Regions from separate parts of the Duganella sp. Leaf61 genome, predicted to be linked through region 1. Evidence: predicted binding sites of a transcription regulator. Region 1 holds the regulator's gene; each other region holds the start of a gene.
What was found. Region 1 encodes sigma-54, which starts transcription at its own class of promoters, with help from an activator protein. Its sites were predicted from a motif close to TGGCANGNAANCTGCTTT; they were not measured.

Region 1 (5,993 bases):
GCGGGCGCTGCCCAACCCGTATTACGACCTGTCGCTGCGCCCGCTGACCGGGCGCGACGCACCGGTGATCGAATTCCTCGACGCCCAGCCCAGCGCCGGCGACATGCTGGAAGACATCCGCGCCTTCGTGGAAAAATGGCTGCCGTCGTTCAAGACCGACAACCGCAGCTACCTGACCGTGGCCCTGGGCTGCACCGGCGGCCAGCACCGCTCGGTCTATATCGCCGAAAAACTGGCCGCCTACTTCCACGCCAGCGAGCGCGTGGTGATACGGCATCGCGAGCAGTAATTCATGTCAGCGGTCTTGATCAAGGCCGCCGACCCCGCGCACATTGCGGCGGCGCGCGAGGTCGTGCGGCGGGCCCGGGCGCATGCTGTCAGGCAGCGCCGTGAAAATGGCGCAGCGGATGCGCGTGGTCCGGCCACGCGGGTGCCAAAATCTGCCTGACCATGTCATCGGTCACATCGGCCAGCGCCGGTGGCGTCCAGCGCGGGGCGTGGTCCTTGTCGATCACCAGCGCGCGGATGCCTTCGATGACCTGGCCGTTTTCCAGTGTGCGGCGCACCGCCGCGCGTTCCATGCGCAGGCAGTCGGCCATGCTCATTGCCGCCCCCTGTTGCTGCAAGGCGTGCGCCACGCACATCATCAGCGGTGAGCGCGTGGCCATGAGCGCCAGCGTCGCCCTGGCAAACTCACTGTCGTCGTTTTGCAACGACGCGACGATGGCCGGCACCGATCCCGCACCAAAATGACGGTCGATGGCGGCACGGTCGCGCTCAAGTGAACCTGGCCCGGCAGCGGCCTTGAACGGGGCTGCAAAGGCCGCAATCGCCGCCGGCAGGCCAGCACCGCCACCTGCACTCAAAACCGCTCCCAGCGCCGTTAAATCGGCCGCCGGCACGTAATGGTCGGCCAGTCCCGCATACAGCGCATCGGCTGCACGGATGTTGGCGCCGGTAATGCCCAGGTACAGTCCCAGCCGGCCCGGCAAGCGGGACAGGAAATAGCTGGCACCGACGTCCGGGAACAGGCCGATATTGGTCTCCGGCATTGCCATCTTCGTGCGATCGGTGACGATGCGTGTGCGGCTGTGCGGACCGGCCTGCGCCACGCCCATGCCGCCGCCCATCACCACGCCGTCCATCACCGCAATATACGGTTTCGGGTAATGGTGGACCAGGTGGTTGAGCGCGTATTCCTCGGTGAAGAAATCCTCGACCAGCGCACTGCCCTGCTGCGGCGTAGCGCGGCCCAGGTCGTGGAAGAAGCGGATGTCGCCACCGGCGCAAAACGCCTTGTCGCTGCTGCTGCGCACGACCACCGCCTGCACGGCGTCGTCGTCGCGCCAGGCCAGCAAGGTGTGCGTGATGGCGCGTACCATGTCGAGCGACAGCGAGTTGAGCGCGCGCGGACGATCGAGCGTGATGACGCCGGTGCCGTCACTGACGGCAGTTAATACATGTTCGCTCATGGCTGTCCTGTGGATTTGTTCGACGACGCTAAATGTTCCAGCGGGTTGGGCAAGGTTAAATCGCCGCCCAGGCGGGCCTGGAATTTTGCAGCGGCTGCCGGCGGGTGCCCCATGTGGCGCGCGTAGATCACGGCAAACGGCAGGTCGTTCACTTCTTCCTGCTTGAAGCCGGTGGCCTGCTGCATGGCCGCCGGATCGCGCGCAGCGGCCAGCGTAAACGTCACCAGCCGGTCCAGCGTCGACGACTGCAGGTTGAGGATGGACGCCATCATGGTCAGCGGCGCGGCAGCGAATGCGTGGTAGTGCAGTGCCTTGGCGCCGCGCGCCATCTCGGCCGGCAGCGCGCCGTCGGGTGCCACCTGGGCCATGGCGTTGTCGAACACGCCGTGGCCCCATGTTAATAAGCGCTGGTCGTGGGTGACGGCGCCGACGGCAGTCACGGCCAGCCCTTCCCAATAATAATGGTTGTTGCGCTTGCCCTTGCGGGTGTCGGCGTGGACCAGTGTGGCGTCGGCCAGCGTGGACAGCCACGCCTCGATCGCTTTCTTTTGCGCGGGCGTGGCAGCTGCCTGCACGCGCGCATAGCTGAGCGCCAGTCCGCCCAGGGTCCACTTGCGCACGAAATACGCCTGCTCGCTCGACATCTTGCCCAGCATGGCCTGCTGGCCAGCCCAGCTGTCCAGCCAGTTCAAGGCGCAGGCGGCGTCTTGCGGCTTGCCGTTGGCCTGGTAGCGGCTGGCGTTGCGGGCGACACCAGACAAGAATTGTTCAACCGGCTCGGTGCTGGCGATGTTTTTGGCGCGCCGCGCCGGGTCGATCACGGAATGGTTGGCGTCGTTGTAGTAGCTGTTGGCGTCGATGTCGATGACGGCGGCCGGCGCCGGCTGGCAGGGGGCGGCGACGGCGGGAGCAGCGGAGGCGGAAAGGAGAACGGTATAAACCAGATAAACAATTTTCATGTAGCTCCAAAAACAAGAAAGGGCGCTCGTTCAGCGCCCTTAGTTGGTGTGTCGCGCCGTTGTTAAAGGGCGGCGGCAGCTGGTTCGAAGTTATCCGGGAGATGCTTGATCGCATCGTGGCCGTGCTGTTGGACTTTGCCTTTGTACTTCATGACCTGGCGGTCCAGCTTGTCGATCAGGGTGTCGATCGCAGCGTACAGGTCTTGCGACAGGCTTTCCACGTAGACCGTTTTACCGGACAGGCGCAGATTGATTTCAGCCTTTTGGCGCTTGGTTTTCTCTTTAAGGTTATCTACGGTCAGAATGACAGCAATATCAATCACTTGATCAAAGTGCCGTGTCACGCGTTCGAGCTTGCTTTGCACGTATTCACGAATGGCGGCGGTCACTTCGAGATGATGTCCACTGATGGTGAGATTCATACACACTCCTAAAGATAAATGTCGCTGACGGTTAGTGCTTTACCCATTGTTGCTGAGTAAGCAGGAACCAGTGCACTACAAAGACTTGCGGAGACTGACTGGAGGGATTTTGAGGGCTTCGCGATATTTGGCAACAGTGCGTCGCGCAATCACCATGCCCTGTTCTCCCAGCATGTCCGCAATCTTACTGTCGGATAAAGGATTTTTAGGGTCTTCAGCTCCTGTCAGTTGCACGATCAGTGCCCGTATCGCCGTCGAACTGGCTTCACCTCCCGCTTCGGTGGCGACGTGGCTACCAAAAAAATATTTCAGCTCAAACATGCCGTGCGGAGTCAGCATGTATTTCTGAGTTGTTACCCGAGAAATGGTGCTCTCGTGTAAACCCAGTGTATCAGCAATTTCGCGAAGCACAAGGGGGCGCATGGCAACCGCGCCGTGCGAGAAAAAGTTCTTTTGTCGTTCTACTATCGCTTGTGCCACCCGCAGGATGGTGTCGAACCGCTGGCGCATATTCTTGATCAGCCACTTCGCCTCCTGCAGCTGCGCGCCCATGGCGCCCTCACCTTTGCCCTGCTTGAGCAGGTTGGCATACATGGCGTTCACACGCAGGCGCGGCATGACGTCGTTGTTCAGGCTGACCTGCCAGCCGGTGCGCGATTTTTTCACGATCACGTCCGGCACCACGTAATCGGAGACGTCGGATGCGAACGCCGCACCGGGGTGCGGATTGCACTGGCGGATCACGGTCTGCGCTTCGCGCAGGTCTTCGTCGTCGCACAGCAGCGCTTTTTTCAGCTTGTTGAAATCGCGCTGGGCAAACCAGGTCAGGTGCTTTTCGACGATGGCCACGGCCATCCGTCGCGTCACCATTGGAATGCCGGGCAAGCGCTTGATTTGCAGCGCCAGGCACTCGGCCGCATTGCGCGCCCCCACGCCGGCAGGGTCGAAACTTTGCAGCAGCGACAACGCCGTTTGCAGCTCGTCGAGTTCGACTTCCAGTTCCTCGGGCAGGCGCGCATGGATCTCGTCGAGCGCTTCTTCGAGGTAGCCGTTTTCGTCCAGCGCATCGATGATCAGTTCGACCAGCGCGCGGTCGCGCAGCTCGAGCACGGTCACCCGCATCTGCTCCATCAGGTGCTCGCGCAGGGTGCAGTGGTGCGCTTCGATTTGCGGACGCGCGTCTTCGTCGTCGGGCGCCTTGCTGCGGCCGGCGTCGCTCCAGTCCATGTCCGCTTCGGCGGTGGTACTTTCGGTATCGGCAGCAGGACCGTCGTAGGCGTCGGCCTCGCCGGCGGGCGCCGCTTCCTGCGGACCCGATTCGGACGGTGCTTCGCCGGACGGCGCCTGCTGGCTGATGGCGCCGTCGGACAACAGCCGCAGAGAATGGTCGAGCGGATCGTCGAGCCGCTCGAGCAAGGGATTGTCGGTCAGGAGTTGTTCGAGTTCCTGGTGCAGCTCCAGCGTGGAGAGCTGCAGCAAGCGGATCGATTGCTGCAGTTGGGGCGTCAGCGCGAGATGCTGCGAGGTCCGCAGTTGCAACGACTGTTTCATGGATTACATTCGGAAGTGTTCACCCAGGTAGACGCGGCGCACCGACTCGTCGGCGATGATGTCGTCCGGACGGCCCGACGCCAGCACCGAGCCCTGGTTGATGATATATGCGCGGTCGCAGATGCCCAGCGTCTCGCGCACATTGTGATCGGTAATGAGGACGCCGATTTGTCGCTCCTTGAGAAAGCGCACGATGCGCTGGATCTCGATCACGGCAATCGGGTCGACCCCGGCGAATGGTTCGTCGAGCAGCACGAAGCGCGGGTTGGTGGCCAGCGCACGGGCGATCTCCACCCGGCGGCGTTCGCCGCCGGAGAGCGAGAGCGCGGGGTTGTCGCGCAGCTTCTCGATTTGCAAATCGGCCAGCAGGGTATTGAGCCGTTCAGTAATGTCAGCCTTGGATAAAGGCTTGCCGTCCACTTTTTGAATTTCGAGGACAGCGCGAATATTTTCTTCCACCGTCAGCTTGCGGAACACCGACGCTTCCTGCGGCAGGTACGACAGGCCGAGCGAGGCGCGGCGGTGGATCGGCAGTGACGAGACGTCGACGCCGCCGATATCGATGGTGCCGGCGTCGGACGGTACCAGGCCGACGATCATGTAAAACGACGTGGTCTTGCCGGCGCCGTTGGGGCCGAGCAAACCCACCACTTCGCCGCAATCGACTTGCAGCGAGACGTCGTGCACGACCTGGCGCTTGCCATAGCTTTTTTGCAGGCCGCGAACGATCAGGGTGCTACCGCAACTAGGCTCCATGTCATTTCCCCGCAGGCTGGGTGGCAGGCACCGGCTGCGCCGGCGCGATCGGCGGGCGCTTGGACGACGGCTGGATCACCATGGTGCCGCGGCCGGCGCCCGGTTTGCTCTCGCCGCTGCTGCTGTTCTTGACCGCGAACACTTCGCGGCGGCTGTCGTAAGAGATGAACTCGCCATCGACCTGGCTGGTGACCTTGCCCGACTCGAGCTGCTTGATGCGGCCCTTGGAAATCAGCTTGACCAGCTCGGTCTTGTCGTCGTATTCGATGCGGTCGGCCTGGCCTTCCACCCATTTGTCGGTGTCGCCGTCAAGCTTCTGGCGAAACGTTGCCTGCACGCCGGGCGTGCCGGTGAGCACCACGAACTGGTAGCCCTCGGGATCTTGCGTGACCACCGCCTTGGGCGAGGTCATGCGGATGGTGCCGCGCGTGAGGATGACGTTGCCGGTGAAGGTCTTGATCTGCTTGACGTCGTCGGAGTCGGCCTGGTCGAACGACACTTCGATCGGCTTGTTGGAGTCGGCTTTTTCGGCGTGCGCCGGGATGGCCAGTGCTGCCAGCAGCAGTGCCGCCGACCAGAAGGTTTGCTTGGTGATTGCTCTCATAATCTTCCTTTAGCGTGCCGCATGCGGCGGCACGGTGATCTTGCCGCGTCCACCCAGTTGGGTTTGCAGCGTTGCATTGTTGGCGGTCATGCCCACGCCCGTGGCCACCGTCTTGCCCAGGTGCAGTTCGACCGGTGCGACGGTTTCCATCCGTTGTTCGTCCGGGAACACGGTGAGCGTGGACGTGGTCAGGCTCATGGCCTGGCTCTTGCCACTGGCCGGGCGCACC
Region 2 (5,993 bases), on a different contig from region 1:
GGTGATGACAGCCATGTCGTAGTGGTCGCGCATGCCCTTGCACAGCATTTCGCACAGGGCGGTCTTGCCGGAACCGACCGGGCCGCCGATGCCGACGCGCAGGGGATTGGAAGTCATTTGAGTCATATCGTTTATCTCGTTTTTGTAAAATTATGATCGGTAAAGCCGGCTGTACTGCACCTCGTGCTGCATCGACAGCAACGACAGGCCCGGCGCCCAGTTGCACATGTCGTCGTCAGCCACGGTTTGCGCATGGCGGGCAGCCGCCTCGATATCGTCGCGCAGCGACAGCAGCATGCGCTGCCCCGCTACCTGCCCCAGCGGCACGGATTTGACGCACACCAGCACCTGGTTTTCGGCCCAGGCGAACAGCATGGCCAGGAGCGCGGCGTCGTGCGGAATCTTCAGTGCCGCCACTGCGCAGGCAAACGCGGTGGGCAGCGCCACTTCGGGTTCGCGCTGCAAGTGGGCTTGGGCGTCGGCATCGAGGATATCGAGTTCGCCCAGCAGCTTGACCAGCGAGTAGCCCATCTGGATGGTCTCGGCGCGGAATTCGGCACTATCGCGCGAGGCGATGAAGCGCTCGCTCCAGTCGTCCACGGCCTGCCAGTCGCGCTTGGTCCACGCCTGCATCAGGCGCCAGGCGACCGGCGCTTCCCATTGCGCCACCACTTCGTGCAGGTGGCGCAAAATCCAGGCGCGCGCGGTGGGGGCGTTGTGCACGGTGCCGTTTTCCAGCGCGGCCTCCAGGCCTTGCGAGTAACTGTAAGCGCCGATCGGTAGCGCAGGGCTGGCGAATTGCAGCAGGTTGAGCAGCGCTGATGCTTGCATCGATACGTGACCTTATGCCGCGTCGCCGGGACGATGGATCTTCTGCCGCACCGGGATCGGCGCCAGCGGATGGTTGTCGTGGTGATGGCCATGACCGCCGCCATATGCGCCCGACTCCGGCTCGAAGGCGGCCGATTCTTCCACCACCACCGCGCCCAGCCCCGCCAGCATTTCCTTCAATACCGCATCGGCGCGAATGCGCAGGAAGCCGTCGCCCACTTGCGCCTGGGTGTGGCGGTTGCCGAGGTGGAAGGCGCAGCGCAGCAGCGTATGCGCATCGGCACAGGTGACCTTGTAGGTCGGTTCAGCCGCCGCCACCACGGCGATCACGCGCCGGTCTTCGCCGGTGAGCAGGTCGCCGTCGCGCAGCACCGTGCCGCGCGTGGTGAAGACCGCGACGTCCTCGCCGTTGTCGAGGGTGGCGCGCAGGCGGCATTTTTCGCGCAGTTCGTAGGGCAGTACCAGCCGCGCGGCGATGGGGCCAGCTTCGGCCGCTGAAATTTTGGTGTGAAAGGTGAACATGTGGTTTTGCTTAGAACAGGAAGTAACGCTGCGCCATCGGCAGCACGCTGGCCGCTTCGCACACCAGCAGCTCGCCATTGGCGCGCACTTCGTAGGTTTCGGGGTTGACGTCCATCTTGGGCGCCAGGTCGTTGTGGATCATGTCGGACTTGCGCAGCGCGCGCATGTTCTTCGCCACGATCAGCGTTTTATTGAGCTTGAGGCGGTCGCCGATGCCATCGTCGAATGCCGACTGCGAGACGAACGTAAACGATTTTTTCAGGCCGCCGCCAAAGGCGCCGAACATCATCCGGTAGTGCACCGGCTGCGGCGTGGGGATCGACGCGTTCGGGTCGCCCATCGGCGCGGCCACGATCATGCCGCCCTTGATGATGGTGGATGGCTTGACGCCGAAGAACGCCGGCTTCCACAGAACCAGGTCGGCGATCTTGCCCACTTCGACCGACCCCACCGCATGCGCAATGCCGTGCGTGATGGCCGGGTTGATCGTGTACTTGGCGATGTAGCGCTTGACGCGAAAGTTGTCGTTGTTCGACGAATCCTGCGGCAGCGGGCCGCGCTGCACCTTCATCTTGTGCGCGGTCTGCCAGGTGCGCAGCACCACCTCGCCCACGCGGCCCATGGCCTGCGAATCGGACGACATCATCGAAATGGCGCCGATGTCGTGCAGGATGTCTTCGGCGGCGATGGTCTCGCGGCGGATACGCGATTCGGCAAACGCCACGTCTTCCACGATGGCGGGGTCGAGGTGGTGGCACACCATCAGCATGTCCAGGTGCTCGTCGAGCGTGTTGACGGTGAACGGCCGGGTGGGATTGGTCGATGACGGCAGCACGTTCGATTCACCGACCGCCGCGATGATGTCCGGCGCATGGCCGCCGCCCGCTCCTTCGGTGTGGAAGGTGTGGATGGTGCGATCCTTGAACGCAGCGATGGTGTCGGCCAGGTAGCCGCCTTCGTTGAGGGTGTCGCTGTGGATGGCCACCTGCACATCCATCTCGTCGGCGACAGTGAGGCAGTTGTCGATGGCGGCCGGGGTGCTGCCCCAGTCCTCGTGCAATTTGAGGCCGATGGCGCCGGCCCGCACCTGCTCTTCCAGTGGCGCGGGCAGACTGACGTTGCCCTTGCCGAGGAAGCCGAGGTTCATCGGGAAGGCATCGGCCGCCTGCAGCATCGAGTGCAAATGCCACGGGCCGGGCGTGCAGGTGGTGGCCGAGGTGCCGGCCGAGGGACCGGTGCCGCCGCCGATCATGGTGGTCACGCCGCTCATCAGGGCTTCCTCGATCTGCTGCGGGCAGATGAAGTGGATATGGGTGTCCACCCCGCCGGCCGTGACGATCTTGCCTTCGCCGGCAATGATCTCGGTGGCGGCGGCGATGATCATCGTCACGCCGGGCTGGATGTCCGGATTGCCGGCCTTGCCGATGGCGGCGATCATGCCGTCGCGCAGGCCGATGTCGGCCTTGACGATGCCCCAGTGGTCGATGATGACGGCGTTGGTGATCACGGTATCCATCACCAGCGGGTCGGTGCGGCAGCGCTGCGACTGGCCCATGCCGTCGCGGATCACCTTGCCGCCGCCAAATTTCACTTCTTCGCCATAGATGGCGTAATCATGTTCGATTTCGATAAACAGTTCGGTGTCGGCCAAACGGATGCGGTCACCAAGGGTGGGACCGAACATCTCCGAATAAGCGCGGCGCGAGATTGTAGCCATGTCTGCCTTTAGCTGAGTTTTTATTCTTTGGGGGGATTCGGGTCCAGCTTGCCCATGACTTTGCCGCTGAAGCCATAGACTTCCATGTCGCCCGACAGCGTGACCAGTTCCACCGTGCGCTGCTGGCCCGGCTCGAACCGGACCGCAGTGCCGGCAGCGATGTTGAGGCGCTTGCCGTAAGCCTTCCAGCGCTCGAACTTGAGCTCCGTGTTCACTTCAAAAAAGTGGAAGTGCGAGCCGATCTGCACCGGGCGGTCGCCCTGGTTGGTCACCACCACCGTGGCGGTCTCGCGGCCTTCGTTGAGACCTATCTCGCCTTCCTTGAGTCGATATTCACCGGGAATCATTGCGATCTCCTCGTTCAGGGTATGGGATTGTGGACGGTGACAAGCTTGCTGCCGTCGGGGAAAGTGGCTTCGACCTGGATGTCCGGGATCATCTCGGGGATGCCGTCCATGACATCCTTGCGCGACAGGATGGTCTGCCCCTCGGACATCAGCTGCGCCACGGTTTTGCCGTCGCGCGCGCCTTCCATGATGGCGCAGGTGATCAACGCCACCGCTTCCGGATAATTGAGCTTCAATCCGCGCGCCAGGCGGCGCTCGGCCACGATGCCGGCGGTGAAGATCAGCAGTTTGTCTTTTTCTCTCGGTGTCAGTTCCATGTGCTTCCAGTCATATTCGTATTCTGTTCGTCGGCGGTTCAGGTTTGCCAGATGCGCGGTGTGACTGCTTCGCGCTCGAGCAGTTGCGGGCGCACGCGGCGCCACACCGCCAGCATCAGGCGCCGCGCGGTCTCGCTGTCGTCGCCCAGGTGGCGCGCCACGAGCACGCCCCTGGTATGGGTAACGCCGAACACGTGCCCGCCGTTGACCGCCGCGCCGGTCGAGCCGTTGGCCGCACCGTTGGCAGCACTAACGGCCGCACCGTCCGCCGCAACATCGGCACGGATATCGGCCAGCAGCTGGTTCATCTGCGCCGTTGGCAGCGCCTTGCCCGCCGCGATCAGGGTGGCGCACACGGTGCGTCCGCCCAGCGCCAGCGGGCTGTCGAGGCGCCCGCCCAGCATGGCGCCCTGCTCCCACCACAGCAGCTTGCCCTCGCGCCGGATGGTGCTGCGCTGGGTGACGGTGCCGGTGTTGAACACTTCGCCCGAGCCGCGCCTGCCCATGCACAGGATCTCGCAGCCGATATAGGTGGCCTCAAGCGCCAGCTCCACGTGCTGGTCGAGGATGACGTCTGCCGTGTCGAAGAAAATCGTCTCCTGCGGCAGCCATTCCAGCGCGGCGTGCTGGTTCACATGCAGGTGCACGGTCTGGCGCGAGCGCTTGCCGTTGGCCTGGTACCACTTGGCCGCGCCGGGCGTGGTAATGCAGGCCTGGGCGCGGTCGCCCACGCCGATGTCGATGGCCAGCTGGTCGCCGCCCACCACGCCGCCCGGCGGATGGACCACGATGGCGTGGCAGACTTTTTCATCTTCCGGGTACAGCGCCTTTTGCACGCGCAGCGGGCCGTGGTGGCGGTTGTTGAACAGGCGCGTGGTGCCGCCGTCGTCCGCGAAACCGAGCGTGAGACCGGCCTGCCAGGCGGCGGCTTGGCGGGCAGTATGGTCGCTCGGTGAGGTGCAATCTGGCATGGCGCAATCGTTCACAAATAATGTCGTGTCGTATGCAAGCCGCGTGCCAGCCTGCCAAGATTATTCATAGCGGTTTTAGAAACCTCACGCACCGCAACGGTGCATTTGCACCAATGTAGCGCAATTCTCACGCCCGCAAATAAATGTTGACATCAAAATCGATTCCTATATCCTTACTAAATCGTTGCACTAAATCGATTTAGTAAGGCTCAGACCGGACAAATCGCCTGATTGGTGTATCGATGCAGTAGAGGCTTACTATAAAAACCACAACGGAGACAACCGATGGTCACAACGCATTCCGGCAGCCCGCTGCCGCGCTATCCCAACATGAAGCCCATGGCTGCAGCCCTGGCGCTGCTGCAGATGTCGTCGATGACCCAGGCCCAGGAAGCCGCCCAGACCGGCGCGCCGCAACTGGAACAGGTAATCGTCTCGGCCAACCGCCGCATCGAAAAGCTCGAAGACGTGCCACAATCGATCTCGGTGCTGACCGGCGAAACGCTGGAGCGCAACAACGTGCGCGAATTCGACGACATCGTCAACCTGTCCCCTGCCCTGACCATTTCCACCGGCACCCAGGTGGGCACCAACAGCATCAATATGCGCGGCATCGGCACCACGTCCAACAATATCGGCATCGAAGGCGACGTGGCCGTGATCGTCGATGACATGCCGTACGCCCAGGCGCAGCAGGCGTTCCGCGACCAGTCCGACGTCGCGCGGGTGGAAGTGCTCAAGGGTCCGCAAAGCACCATGTTCGGCAAGAGCGCGATTGCCGGCGCGGTGGTGATCACGACCAAGCCGATCGGCGCGGGGCCGATGAAGGGCAAGCTGTCGCTGTTTCGCAGCAGCGACGACGAGTACCGCGTGCAGACGTCCGTAAGCGGGCGCATGTCCGACACCGTCGGTGTGCGGGTATTCGCCAGCAAGACCAACTTCCCGGGCCTGCTCTACAACCTCACCACGGACAGCATGCAGAACGGCTCCGGCGGCAAAACCTTCTTCGCCAAGGTGCAGTGGCAGGTCACGCCGGACCTCGACGTGCAGTTGGCGCCGCGCTACGACCACGCGCTGCGCACCGGGAACACCGCCGCCATCAACTCGATCGGGCCGGGCGTGGGCTACCTGTACAACAAGAACTACAAGGCGCTGTCCAATACCGAGGTGCTGCGCGGGATTAACGTCTCGCAGTTCAACACCACCATCCGCAACGACTCGCCCACCGGCCTGGAAGCGACCGATCGCGGCATCGGCGTGCGCGTGAACTACCTGTTCCCCGACAGTT
Region 3 (5,993 bases), on a different contig from region 1:
GTACGAAGAGCAGTTGCGGCGCCTGGACGAGATCGAGGAGCTGGTCAACCAGATCTCGATCCCGCTGTCGTTTGCGGACGGCCTGTATGGCTTGCGCTCCCACATACAGTTCGTGCGCAAGCGCATTCAGTTCCTGATGGCGGAAGGGGCGGAGGCGCTGCCCGCATAGCGGCGCCTGACATAGCCTTCAAAGCAAGGCGCAGCGACGAAGACAGTACGAACGTACGGCGAGGAGCTGCAACGCAGCTCTGGAGGTTGTGTCAGGCGCCGGTCCAGGGCAAGCCGGCCTTGCACCATCCGTTGATATTCTTGCGATGGGTGGCATCATCCTTGTCGCCCTCGAACCCTTCGAGGATATCGAAACAGTGCTGGTAACCGTGTTCGGATGCCAGCTTGGCTGCACCACGCGAGCGCACGCCGGAGCGGCACAGGAACAGCAATACCTGGTCCTTGCGCGCCACCGAGTTTAATTGCTCGATAAATTCGTGGTTGGCATTGCCGCCCGGGTAAGTCGTCCACTGCACCGCACCATGTTGGGCCTCGGGGATTTTCACGCGGCCCACCCAGTCGCGCTCCGCGTTGGTGCGCACGTCCACCAGCTTGACAGCATTGTCGAGCCCCAGCAGCTCGAACGCTTCCTCGGGCGTGACCGCGCCAGCGTAGGCCCAGTCCTTGTTGCGGCCGCGCGCCGTCGCCAGAATCTCATCAATTTTGCTCATGTCATGTTCCAGTAGAGGTTTCAGATTATTATAAGCGTCCTGTGTGGCCGAAGACGGTGCGCACCAAAACGAGGCATTTTCACGAGAAATTCCAAAATTGCACAAATTAAGTGCGGTTTTTTGAAAATGCACCGCAATGGTGCTGCCTTGATCGTCATCAAATTTGAGCTGTGCCATCGTGCGCCCAATTTTGGACGCACTTGGCGGCAAGTTCAAGGACGCTATCAACATAACCTTATGAGATTGTTATGCAATCGCAGGGGCGAATCGGCTGGCATGGATACTGCTTAGTGTAGGTGCACCAGTTCCGCAAATTATCTTAGGAGAGACGCATGGCAATGACAGCCGCAGAAGTTCTGAAAATGGTCCAGGAAAACGAAGTGAAATTCGTTGATTTCCGTTTCGCTGATACCCGTGGTAAAGAACAGCACGTTACCGTGCCAGTGTCGCACTTCGACATCGACAAGTTCGAATCGGGTCACGCATTCGACGGTTCCTCGATCGCCGGCTGGAAGGGTATTGAAGCATCGGACATGATCCTGATGCCTGATCCAAACACCGCGAACATCGATCCCTTCATGGAAGAGACCACGCTGTTCATGCAATGCGACGTGATCGAGCCTGCCGACGGCAAAGGCTACGACCGCGACCCACGCTCCATCGCCAAGCGCGCTGAAGCCTACCTGAAATCGTCGGGCCTGGGCGACACCGCCTACTTCGGTCCCGAGCCAGAATTCTTCATCTTCGACAGCGTCCGCTGGAAAATCGACATGTCGGGTTGCTTCGTCAAGATCGACTCCGACGAAGCGTCGTGGACCACCGGCGAAAAAATCGAAGGCGGCAACAGCGGCCATCGTCCAACCGTCAAGGGCGGCTACTTCCCGGTTCCTCCAGTGGACAGCTTCCAGGACATGCGTTCGGAAATGTGCCTGATCCTCGAATCGCTGGGCATCCCGGTCGAAGTGCACCACCACGAAGTGGCTGGCGCTGGCCAGAACGAAATCGGCACCAAGTTCTCGACCCTGGTCGAGCGCGCCGACTGGACCCAAAACCTGAAATACGTGGTCTGGAACGTGGCCCACAGCTACGGCAAGACCGCGACCTTCATGCCAAAACCTATCGTTGGCGACAACGGTTCGGGCATGCACGTGCACCAGTCGATCTGGAAAGACGGCGTCAACCTGTTCGCTGGCGACGGCTATGCCGGCCTGTCCGATACCGCGCTGTTCTACATCGGCGGCATCATCAAGCACGCCAAGGCACTGAACGCGATCACCAATCCAGGCACCAACTCGTACAAACGCCTGGTGCCAGGTTTCGAAGCCCCGGTCAAACTGGCGTACTCGGCTAAAAACCGTTCGGCATCGATCCGTATCCCGCACGTGGCCAATCCAAAAGGCCGTCGTATCGAGACCCGTTTCCCGGATCCACTGGCCAACGTGTACCTGTGCTTTGCCGCGCTGCTGATGGCTGGCCTGGACGGTATCCAGAACAAGATCCACCCGGGCGAAGCAGCGTCGAAAGACCTGTACCACCTGCCGCCGGAAGAAGACGCACTGATCCCGACCGTGTGCGCTTCGCTGGAAGAAGCACTGGAAAACCTGGACAAGGACCGCGAATTCCTGACCCGTGGCGGCGTGTTCTCCGACTCGATGATCGATGCCTACATCGAACTGAAAATGCAGGACGTTCAGCGCATGCGCATGACGACCCACCCTGCAGAGTTCGACATGTACTACTCGCTGTAATTGCAGTCTGCCAGGCGCCGGCCGGTCCGGCGCTAGTCATAAAAACGCGGGGAAGGCGAAGGCTTTCCCCGCGTTTTTGTTTGGGGTGTTGTATAGTCGCGTGGACCCACCCATCCACGGAATGACGAATGATTTTGAGTTTGCAACGCGGCGCGTTGGCTTGCATGCTGGCGCTGGTGAGCGCGACGGCTGCCGCCCAGGGCGTGATCTACAAGTGCACGCCGCCAGGCGGCAGCGTCGAGTACACGGATATCAAGCGCGGCAACTACTGCACGGCGATGGACTTGCCGGGTACGGTGATCGCCGCGCCGCCACGGCGGGCTGCGCCGGCACGCTCGCCCGCGCAGGCAGGGCAGCCCGCAGCTGTTGCCACGGTGCCCGGTGCTGCGCCTGCGGCCTTTCCGCGCGTGGACAATGCCGAGCAGCGCGCGCGCGATGCCGACCGCCGCGCCATCCTCGAAGACGAGCTCAAAAGCGAGCAGCAAAAACTGGCCGAGTTGCGCCTTGAATACAACAACGGCACGCCCGAACGGCGCGGCGACGAGCGCAACTATGCCAAGTACCAGGAACGCACGGCCACGCTGCGCGACAGCGTGGGCCGCGCCGAAAAAAACGTCGAAGCCCTGAAACGTGAAATCGCCAATATTCGCTAACCTGCTTTCCCCATGAGTCCCCGATGAGCCCTGTCAACGCACTGAATCACCCTGCACGCCCGGCCATGCTGGCCGGCCTGGAATTGCTGGCCTCCGCCGTCGTCATGCTCGATGCCGACGGCCATATCGCCTACGCCAATGCGGCAGCCGAAAATCTGCTGGCCAGCTCGCTCAAAGCGATGTCGCGCCAAAAGCTCAGCGCCCAGTTCATCAATCCCGACGAGCTCGACCACATCTGCGCCCAGGCGCGCGAGCACAAGTTTTCCGACCTGCGCCAGGATCTGACGCTCGAGCGCGCCGGCCGCGATCCGCTGCACGTGCACAGCATCGTCTCGGCGCTCGACGAACCGCCCGGCCACATCCTGATCGAGCTGCGCGAACACTTGCAGCATTTAAAACTCGACCGCGAGGAACGCATCCTCGACCAGAGCCAGGTGAACAAGGAGCTGATCCGCAACCTGGCCCACGAAATCAAGAATCCGCTCGGCGGCATTCGCGGCGCCGCGCAGTTGCTGGAGATGGAGCTGCCGGCGCTGCACGCGGTGCAATTGCGCGAATACACGCAGGTGATCATCAAGGAAGCGGACCGCCTGCAGACGCTGGTGGACCGCCTGCTGGCGCCGCACCGTCGGCCGCACATCGTGGGCGACGTCAACATCCACGAAGTGCTGGAACGCGTGCGCAGCCTGATGCTGGCCGAGTTCCCGTCCGGCCTGACGATTTTGCGCGATTACGACGCGTCGATTCCCGAGTTCCGGGGCGACAAGGAGCAGCTGATCCAGACCGTCTTGAACATCGCCCACAATGCCGCGCAAGCGCTGGCCGCGCAGATGGAAGAGGGAACAGCGCAGATTATTTTGAAGACCCGGGTGGCGCGCCAGGTGACGTTGGCCAAGGTACGGTACGGGCTGGCATTAGACTTGCATATCATCGACAATGGGCCGGGCATCGCACCCCAGATCCGTGACCGTATTTTCTACCCGCTGGTGTCGGGCAGGGAAGGCGGCAGCGGACTGGGACTGACATTGGCGCAAACCTTCGTGCAACAGCACATGGGCGTGATCGAATGCGACAGCCGGCCTGGATACACGGATTTCCGCATCCTGCTGCCATTGCCATAAGTGGTGGCAGACAGGTGCGACTTCCCTCGATAGACGATCCACGCGGGAAATACACAACACATGAAGCCAATCTGGATAGTAGACGACGACGAATCGATCCGCTGGGTACTGGAAAAAGCGCTGGCCCGGGAGAACCTGGCCACGAAGAGTTTTGCCAATGCGCGCGATGCCATCGCCGCGCTCGAATACGAGACGCCGCAAGTGCTGGTGTCCGACATCCGCATGCCGGGCGATTCCGGCCTCGACCTGCTGCAACTGGTGAAGTCACGCTTCCCCGGCCTGCCGGTCATCATCATCACGGCGTTTTCCGACCTCGATTCGGCAGTGGCGGCCTTCCAGGGCGGCGCCTTCGAATACCTGGCCAAGCCGTTCGACATCGACAAGGCCGTCGAACTGATACGCCGTGCGCTTGACGAGAGCCTGCGCGAGACCAGTGTCGAATCGGGCCCGGCGGAAACCCCGGAAATTCTCGGCCAGGCGCCGGCGATGCAGGAAGTCTTCCGCGCCATCGGCCGCCTGTCGCAATCGAATGTCACGGTACTCATTACCGGTGAATCGGGTTCCGGCAAAGAGCTGGTGGCACGTGCGCTGCACAAGCACAGCCCGCGCGCGGCGCAGCCGTTCATCGCGCTCAATACGGCGGCGATTCCGAAAGACTTGCTCGAATCCGAACTGTTCGGCCACGAACGCGGCGCCTTCACCGGCGCCCAGACCACCCGGCGCGGCCGCTTCGAGCAGGCCGAAAACGGCACCCTGTTTTTGGATGAGATCGGCGACATGCCGTTCGACCTGCAAACCCGCTTGCTGCGCGTGCTGTCCGACGGCCATTTCTACCGCGTCGGCGGCCACCAGCCGATCAAGGCCAATGTGCGGGTAATTACCGCCACCCACCAGAATCTCGAACAGCGCGTGCGCGAAGGCCTGTTCCGCGAGGACTTGTACCACCGCCTCAACGTGATCCGCCTGCGCCTGCCCAGTTTGAGGGAACGGCGCGAAGACATCCCCATTTTGGTGCGCCACTTCCTGGTGCAGAGCGCCAAGCAGCTGGGCGTGGAAGCGAAGCGCATGAGCGACGCCGCGTTGACCTTCCTGTGCGGCCTGGAATTGCCGGGCAATGTGCGCCAGCTGGAAAACCTGTGCAACTGGATCACCGTGATGGCGCCGGGCCAGACCGTCGAGGTCAAGGACTTGCCGCTGGAGCTGACCCAGGAGCAGCCGGCCGCCGGTGGCAGCGGCGGACAGTCGTCGCTGACGGAAGGTTATAGCGCGGTCCAGCACCACGGCACCGTGATGCCGATTGCCACGCAGGACGCGCCAGCATCGGCCCAGGCCTCGGCTGCGCCGGCCACCCCGGAAGCCTGGTTGAATCTGCTGGAAATGCAGGCGGCGTCCATGCTCAGCGGCGGTCAGCAGGAAGTGATGGCGGTACTGGGCCGGCAGTTCGAGTCGGCCCTGATCCGCACCGCGCTCAAGCACACCCACGGCCGCAAGAACGACGCGGCGGTACGCCTGGGCATCGGCCGCAACACCATCACCCGCAAGATCGCCGAACTGGGCATCGACGGCGCCAAGGACGACTGACGCCACATTCATTGCCGGCAGTACCGTTGTACAAGTTTCAGGTAAGCTCTTGGCTGCAAAGCCAGGGGCTTTATTTTTTATGGAATGTGTATGCTGCTTAATTGTGTCGCCTACGAGGATGGGCAAAAACTGGCCGATATCCCGGTCGAAGAAATCAGTGATTACATGGAG

Region 2: a site for sigma-54 is predicted at 4,737-4,754, ahead of ASF04_RS20530 (urease accessory protein UreD). Genes of this name have one in related genera too.
Region 3: a site for sigma-54 is predicted at 992-1,009, ahead of glnA (type I glutamate--ammonia ligase). Genes of this name have one in related genera too.

What each region holds. Positions count from the first base shown of each region.
Region 1 covers NZ_LMLM01000031.1:188,737-194,729, reverse strand. Annotated here, with positions in the region: gene rapZ (RNase adapter RapZ) at 1-289, shown strand, start outside; gene ASF04_RS22670 (enoyl-CoA hydratase/isomerase family protein) at 378-1,472, opposite strand; gene ASF04_RS22665 (alginate lyase family protein) at 1,469-2,431, opposite strand; gene hpf (ribosome hibernation-promoting factor, HPF/YfiA family) at 2,494-2,853, opposite strand; gene ASF04_RS22655 (RNA polymerase factor sigma-54) at 2,929-4,404, opposite strand; gene lptB (LPS export ABC transporter ATP-binding protein) at 4,408-5,160, opposite strand; gene lptA (lipopolysaccharide transport periplasmic protein LptA) at 5,162-5,764, opposite strand; gene lptC (LPS export ABC transporter periplasmic protein LptC) at 5,774-5,993, opposite strand, start outside.
Region 2 covers NZ_LMLM01000030.1:50,778-56,770, forward strand. Annotated here, with positions in the region: gene ureG (urease accessory protein UreG) at 1-126, opposite strand, end outside; gene ASF04_RS20505 (urease accessory protein UreF) at 151-831, opposite strand; gene ureE (urease accessory protein UreE) at 844-1,353, opposite strand; gene ureC (urease subunit alpha) at 1,364-3,070, opposite strand; gene ASF04_RS20520 (urease subunit beta) at 3,091-3,417, opposite strand; gene ASF04_RS20525 (urease subunit gamma) at 3,432-3,734, opposite strand; gene ASF04_RS20530 (urease accessory protein UreD) at 3,773-4,705, opposite strand; gene ASF04_RS20535 (TonB-dependent receptor) at 4,991-5,993, shown strand, end outside.
Region 3 covers NZ_LMLM01000001.1:213,522-219,514, reverse strand. Annotated here, with positions in the region: gene ASF04_RS00895 (TAXI family TRAP transporter solute-binding subunit) at 1-169, shown strand, start outside; gene ASF04_RS00890 (rhodanese-like domain-containing protein) at 261-719, opposite strand; gene glnA (type I glutamate--ammonia ligase) at 1,052-2,467, shown strand; gene ASF04_RS00880 (hypothetical protein) at 2,596-3,120, shown strand; gene glnL (nitrogen regulation protein NR(II)) at 3,144-4,241, shown strand; gene ntrC (nitrogen regulation protein NR(I)) at 4,302-5,822, shown strand; gene corA (magnesium/cobalt transporter CorA) at 5,913-5,993, shown strand, end outside.